Regions from separate parts of the Sphingomonas sp. NFX23 genome, predicted to be linked through region 1. Evidence: riboswitches for the same ligand, from Rfam matches in the RefSeq annotation. Region 1 holds a riboswitch; each other region holds the start of a gene.
The links. Region 1 has a riboswitch for cobalamin ahead of J4O76_RS12870 (TonB-dependent receptor). Riboswitches for the same ligand answer to the same signal wherever they lie in the genome.
Positions count from the first base shown of each region.

Region 1 (2,262 bases):
GATACCGCGCAAGCCATGCCGGCGCTGGCGGCGAAGCGATACGGCGCGGACTATCAGGTCAATGCTATCTCGGGTCGGGGGATCGTCCGCAATTACAATGGCATGGCGGCCGACACGCTTCCCGTTGCCTATCCCTTCACGCTCTTCGACAAGGCGACGCGCTCCGTCGATCCGGCGTGGCACCCGCGTCTGTTCGTGATCGCGCTCGGCACCAACGACTTCACCACGCCGCTCCATCCCGGGGAGCCGTGGAAGACGCGCGAGGCGCTCCATGCCGATTACGAGCAGCGTTATGTCGACTTCGTCAAACGCCTCCGGGCCCGCGATCCGGACGCGCATGTCGTCCTGTGGGCGACCGACATGGCCGGGGGCGAGATCGCGGCGGAAGTCGGCAAGGTTGCCGCGCGTTTGAAGGCGGAAGGCCAGCGCAATATCGCGTTCGTGCCCGTCACCGGGCTCGCGTTCACGGGATGCCATTCGCATCCGTCGACCGCCGACGATGCGCAGATCACGACCGCCCTGTCGGGCTATATCGACGCGCATCCCGAGATGTGGGCGCACCGATAGCCAGCATACCGCGACGCGGTCGTGACGAGCCTTGATTATATATCCTCGGCCGCAATCCTCTCGACCGATCCTACGTTACCGGTATCGGCACCCGCCCGGTGCAGCACCCGCACCACCGCTTCTGGGCCGCCGCGGCGGACAAGCGCTACCCCGCGTCCCCCACCGGTCCGATGAAGGGGTGCGCATCGCAAACCTGCTGGACCGCCGCCTTCCTGGACGCGACGCGGGGGCGATAGGTCGACCAAGCGCTGAGATCGTTACGCGATCGTCGATTGCCCGCGTCGGAACGTCACGCTACACCTTGCCCGTCGGCCCGTTCTCGGATGGGTCGACATGATCGCACCGGTGCTCCGCGAGGAGCTTAATAGGGAACGCGGTGAGGGTGGCTTCGACCACCTGATGCCGAGGCTGTCCCTGCAACTGTAAGCGGCGAGCGTGATGCACGTGCGTGGTCGGGCGAAGTCCCCGGTCACCAGCCACTGGACCGATCGGTCTGGGAAGGTTGTGCATCGGGCGTTGACCCGTGAGCCAGGAGACCTGCCGGCGTGTGGTCGCTCTTGCCTGGTCCAGGGGATGGCCGAGGCACGGTACTCCGTCTGAGCGACGATGTGTGCGGTGGGGACCGCATGGGCAGGCGTGCCGGTCGCGATGGCGTCCGTCGGGTATGGCTGCTCCCGTTCGCTTGGACGTGCTCGGGCAATCCGCTCGTGGCGCGCTCGCCGGCGCACGTTCGAGCCTCGTGCTCGGTGACAGGCCCCTGCCGGTTCGTCCGACGCCTCGGGGGCTTTTATATGTCGTTTCCATCACCGTATGCCGCGTTTGCCGCGTCGTTGCTCGTCACCTTCCTACCATCCCTGGCCAGCGCGCAGACCAGTGAGGATCGTTCGGCGAGTAGCGCCGACGATATCCTCGTAACCGGCCGCCATCAGGCCGACCTGACGGTTCCGAACTCGACCGGCAGCCGCCTGAACCTGTCGCCGCTCGAAACGCCGGCGACGCTGTCGACGATCGACGGCAATACGATCCGGGCGCGCGGCGACGTGTCCGTGAACGACGCGACCAGCCGCGCGCCCGGCATCACCAGCGTCGCCAACCTCGGCAATGGTGGCACCGCGCTCGCCGCGCGCGGGTTCAGCGGTCAAGGTTCGGTGCTGCAACTGATCGATGGTATCCGCCTCTTTCCAGCAGCCGGCACGATCACCTTTCCGAGCGACCCGTGGATGGTCGAGCGGATCGACGTGCTCAGCGGTCCGGCTTCCGTCCTGTACGGGCAAGGCGCGCTAGGCGGCGCGGTCAACGTGCTGATGCGCAAGCCGAATACGCGGCACACCGATGTGGACGGCGAGATCGGCTATGGATCGCAGGACAGTTTCCACGTCGCAGCCGGTGCCGGTGGACCGCTCGACGAGCATCTCTCCTACCGCGTCGACGGCAGCTACAGGCGGTCCGACGGGTATGTCGATCGCGGGCAATCACGAAGCTACGCGCTGTCGGGGACGTTGCGCTGGGCACCGACCGATCGGTTCGTCGTCACGGTGCGCGACGATTATGGCAACCAGAATCCGATGCGCTATTTCGGTACGCCGCTGATCGACGGACGGCTCGACCACGACAATCGCGACCGCAACTACAACACGCGCGACGGCCATGTCCGCTACCGCGACAACCGGACAAGCCTCCAGGTCGATTGGCAGC
Region 1 covers NZ_JAGEKH010000004.1:423,897-426,158, forward strand. Annotated here, with positions in the region: gene J4O76_RS12860 (GDSL-type esterase/lipase family protein) at 1-567, shown strand, start outside; gene J4O76_RS12865 (hypothetical protein) at 666-803, shown strand; cobalamin riboswitch at 896-1,126, shown strand; gene J4O76_RS12870 (TonB-dependent receptor) at 1,359-2,262, shown strand, end outside.

Region 2 (2,262 bases), 210 kb from region 1:
GCGATCGCCGCAAGTTCACGACCGCCAAGCCGGCGTAGCGTCTCGAACGGCGTGCTCAGTGCGTCCCGGTGCAGCGCCAGCCCGGCCTCCACGGTCGCGATCTTGCGGGCCATGCCGTCGTCGTCGACTCCGGTACCGGGCCCGACCCAGTCGCGTGCCGATCCATCGAAGCTGGCGAGGCACAGCGCGGCGGCGGAGGTCGAGTTGCCGATCCCCATCTCGCCGAGCACGATCAGATCGGGTGCGTCCGCAACGACGGCGGCGCCCGCGTTGATCGCCGCGAGGCATTCCTCCTCCGACATCGACGGGGCGACGGTGAAATCGATGGTCGGCCGGTCGAGATCGAGCGGGACGACTCTGAGATCGAGCCCCGCCGCGCGCGACAGCGCGTTGATTGCCGCGCCGCCATGTTCGAAATTGGCCACCATCTGCGCCGTGACGGAGGCCGGAAACGCACTGACGCCGCGATCGACGATGCCGTGATTACCCGCGAAGATCACCACCCGGCCGCGATCGAGCCGCGGGCGTTCATGGCCCTGCCAACCGGCCATGAAGACGGCAATCTCTTCCAACCGCCCGAGCGAGCCCGGCGGCTTGGTCAGTTGCCCCTGCCGCGCCACTGCCGCCGATCGAGCGGCTTCGTCCGGCTGCGGCAACGCGCTCAAGGATGATAGAAATGCCCCGGCTGTCGGAAAAAAAGTCATTCCACGACGAACCCGGCAGGCGGCGTGCGGGTGATGAAATGGCCCTTCACGCCCTGCGGCCATTGTTTGAACGGCACCTGTCCGAACGCACTCTCGCCGTAGAGCCGTGCGTAATCCAGGATCGCACGGGCAGCGTCTTCGGTCGGCTCGAAACGGCCTAGCACATAGCCGACCTTGGCGGGTGCGCGCAGATGGATGGTGCAGAAATCCTGGCACGCGAACAGGCACGGCATTTCCTGCACGGCTACGTCGGCATAGGCGGGATCGCTCGCCTGCACTGCCTTCAGCGCACTGACCAGCCGCGCGCCGCCACGCTGGCCCTGCTCGTCGTCGCGCGCGTCGGCGGAATGGCGGCACGTGTTGCACGCGACCACCGCGACGCCGTCCTCGACCGGCTTCAGCATGTCCGTTCCCGGACGATCTTGGAATGATGTGTACTTGGCATAGGAACCCCTTCGGACAGTCGGTCCCGCACCGCGCAAAGGGCGAGAAGCGGACGCCTCCTGCCTTCGCGCGACGCGAAGCGATGTCGTCGCTCGGGGTGTTACCCGTCCGTTCGGCGCACCCTGGCCGGACGAAAGACGACCGCGACGGGCAGGTCTCCTGGCTCGCGGGTCAACGCCGTCCGCGCCGCCTTCTCGGGAACATCCCAATGGCATGAGGCACAATGGCTCGCCGCGTACAGTTGCAGGGGCAGCCGGGTGTTTCCCGTTCCCATTTTCATCCCCCTCGGCGTGAGCATCGGGGGAACCTGTCGCGGGCGAAGCGATAGGCGGGAGGAAGACCCGGCGCAAGACACGGCTACGTCGGTCAGAAGTCCGCCAGCCGTCCCCACGCCCTCCCGTCATCCTGACGAAAGTCAGGATCCAGGGTAACGGGCGGCAGCCTTCGTGGCTCTGGGGCCTGACTTTCGTCAGGATGACGGACGGTCCTCGTAACGGACCGTAGAGTAGGAAGCCGCCTAGAACTCCACGCCCGCCTGCGCCTTCACGCCCGACCGAAACGGATGCTTCACCTGCGTCATCTCGGTCACGAGGTCCGCCACCTCGATCAACGCATCAGGCGCGTTCCGCCCGGTCACCACGACATGCGTCATCTCCGGCTTCGCCGCCAGCACCGCCAGCACCTCGTCGACCGGCAGATACTCGTAGCGCAACACGATGTTCAGTTCGTCCGCCACCACCATTGCATAGGACGGATCGGCGATCATCCGCTTCACCTCGTCCCACGCCTCACGCGCCACCGCGATGTCGCGGGCGCGGTCCTGCGTGTCCCAAGTGAAGCCCTCCCCCATCGGCTTGAACTCGCACAGCGCGGGGAACGCATCGAAGATCGTCTTCTCGCCGGTCGCCATCGCGCCCTTGACGAACTGCACCATGCCGACCTTCCGCCCATGCCCGATCATCCGCACCGCCATGCCGAACGCGGCGGTCGACTTGCCCTTGCCCTTGCCGGTGTGGACGATGATCAGCCCCTTCTCGATCGTCTTGCTCGCGACGATCCGGTCCTGGACCTCCTTGCGCTTGGCGCTCTTGGCATTCTGTTCGTCGTCGGTCCG
Region 2 covers NZ_JAGEKH010000004.1:217,929-220,190, reverse strand. Annotated here, with positions in the region: gene cobT (nicotinate-nucleotide--dimethylbenzimidazole phosphoribosyltransferase) at 1-704, opposite strand, end outside; gene J4O76_RS11950 (DUF1636 domain-containing protein) at 701-1,108, opposite strand; cobalamin riboswitch at 1,281-1,474, opposite strand; gene cobO (cob(I)yrinic acid a,c-diamide adenosyltransferase) at 1,666-2,262, opposite strand, start outside.
Region 2: it holds a riboswitch for cobalamin, as region 1 does, so the genes downstream of both, J4O76_RS11950 (DUF1636 domain-containing protein) here and J4O76_RS12870 (TonB-dependent receptor) in region 1, are expected to answer to the same signal.

Region 3 (2,262 bases), on a different contig from region 1:
TGCGTATGCAGCGTTGCCGATCCTGCGGTCGCTGGTTGCCGAGTTTCGGGCCGAGAATTTCCTCAACGAGCGGGTCGAGGCAGGGGTCAGCGGCGCGAACATCGTCGAGCGCGCCACCCCGCGGACGATCTGGGTCGGGCTGCGCTACGGCGGGCGGTGATATTCTTTCTGCTAAGGAAAACGAAGACATCATGTTTCCCCGCGAAGGCGGGGACCCAGACTGGACTCCCGCCTTCGCGGGAGAACAACGGAGGGAAAGCGACGTCCCGACTAACACGCCACCACCCCGGCGGAGGCCGGGGCCCAGTTGGCAAGGTCGCAGTAACGACGGACCGCGCTTAGTTAGTGACATTCCCCAACTGGGCCCCGGCCTCCGCCGGGGTGGTGCGGTGGACGGTGAGGGAGCTTACGATCCTCCCCCGCAAGGGGGAGGTGGCACCGAAGGTGACGGAGGGGGAGGCATGCGATCACCCCCGTTTCCGTGTCCGCCCCCTCCGTCTGGCAAGCGCCAGCCACCTCCCCCTGGCGGGGGAGGATCAGCAGGCCCCGCGTTGACCCGTGCCTGGCGCACGACTAATGCCGCGTACGTGAAGGGTTCCCCGCAACGGGATCAAAAGGGAAGTCGGTGCGCGGGCCGGGTCGTCACGATCCAAATCCGCAAGACCGGCGCTGTACCCGCAACTGTGACCGGATAGCGGCCACCCCGATATGCCACTGGGTCTCGGCCTGGGAAGGTGGGGTGGGCGCGGCGACCCGGAAGCCAGGAGACCTGCCTGTCACGGTCGATCCACTGCGCGGGCGGGTGTCCGGCGCGGACGAGTGCTCCGGTCCAGCCGGGTTTCCTCGAGCGAGAGACGTCTGGCCGCCCGGCGAATGGTCGCTGGCGGTTCTGGTTAGGACGCAGCCGAATGACGAAATTCTTCCTTCTCCTGAGTGCCGCGGCGATCGCATCGCCCGCCTATTCTCAGACCATATCCAACCCAGACGCCCCCGAAATCGTCGTCACCGCGACCCGCGCTGCGCAACCGCTGAGCGAGATCGGCCAGGCCGTGACCGTGATCGACCGCGCCGAGATCGAGCGCCGCCAGACCACCATCGTCTCCGACCTGCTCGCGACCACGCCTGGCGTCACCGTCACGCGTAACGGCACGGTCGGCGCGCTGACCAGCGTCCGCATCCGCGGTGCCGAGGCGGATCAGACGCTCGTCGTGATCGACGGCGTGCGCGTCAACGATCCCTCGTCGACCGGCGGCGGCTTCAACTTCGGCAACCTCCTGTCGAGTTCGGTCGAGCGGATCGAAATATTGCGCGGTCCTAACTCGGTGCCATGGGGCAGCCAGGCGATCGGCGGCGTCGTCAACATCATCACCGCCGCACCGACCGAAGGCGTCCAGGCGCGCGCCAACGCCGAATATGGCTATGCCGACAGCGTGTTCGCGAGCGCGGGCGTGTCGGGCAAGTCGGGTCAGGTGTCCGGATCGCTGACCGGCGGATATCTGCGCACCGACGGCATCTCGTCGGCGGCCAGCGGCACCGAGCGCGACGGCTATCGCCAATATGGCGCAACCGGGCGGGTCGGCGTCGAGTTCGCGCCGGGCATCGGCCTCGACCTGCGCGGCTATTTCGCCGACAGTCGCGTCGCGATCGACGGCTTCCCGGCCCCTGATTACGTGCTCGTCGACACCGCCGAATATTCGAAGACGCGCGAAGCCTATGGTTACGCGGGGCTACATGCGAACTTCGCCGACGGTCGGTTCAACAACCGCGTGGCCTTCACGATCGCCGACATCAACCGCGACAATTACGACCCGAGCTTCGGCAGCGATCCGTCGTTCATCGGTCGCGGCCGCAGCGAACGCTACGAGTATCAGGGCGACTTCCGCCCCCTCGACCAAGTGCGCGTCGTCGCAGGCGTCGAGCGCGAGAACAGCCGCTTCAACGACGGCTTCACCTTCGCGGATACCGGCATCACCAGCGTCTACGGCCAGCTGATCGTCAAGCCGCTCGACGTCCTCACGATCACCGGCGGCGTCCGTAACGACGACCACGACGATTTCGGCAGCCACACGACGTTCGGCGCGAACGCCGCGCTGGCGTTGCGGACCGGAACCACCGTCCGCGCGAGCTATGGCGAAGGCTTCAAGGCGCCGACCTTGTACCAGCTCTTCTCCGACTACGGGAATCGCGGCCTCGATCCGGAGACCGCGCGCAACTTCGACGTCGGTGTCGAACAGGCGTTCCTCGACAACCGCGCGCGCGTCG
Region 3 covers NZ_JAGEKH010000003.1:601,042-603,303, reverse strand. Annotated here, with positions in the region: gene J4O76_RS10375 (TonB-dependent receptor) at 1-160, shown strand, start outside; cobalamin riboswitch at 576-791, shown strand; gene J4O76_RS10370 (TonB-dependent receptor plug domain-containing protein) at 909-2,262, shown strand, end outside.
Region 3: it holds a riboswitch for cobalamin, as region 1 does, so the genes downstream of both, J4O76_RS10370 (TonB-dependent receptor plug domain-containing protein) here and J4O76_RS12870 (TonB-dependent receptor) in region 1, are expected to answer to the same signal.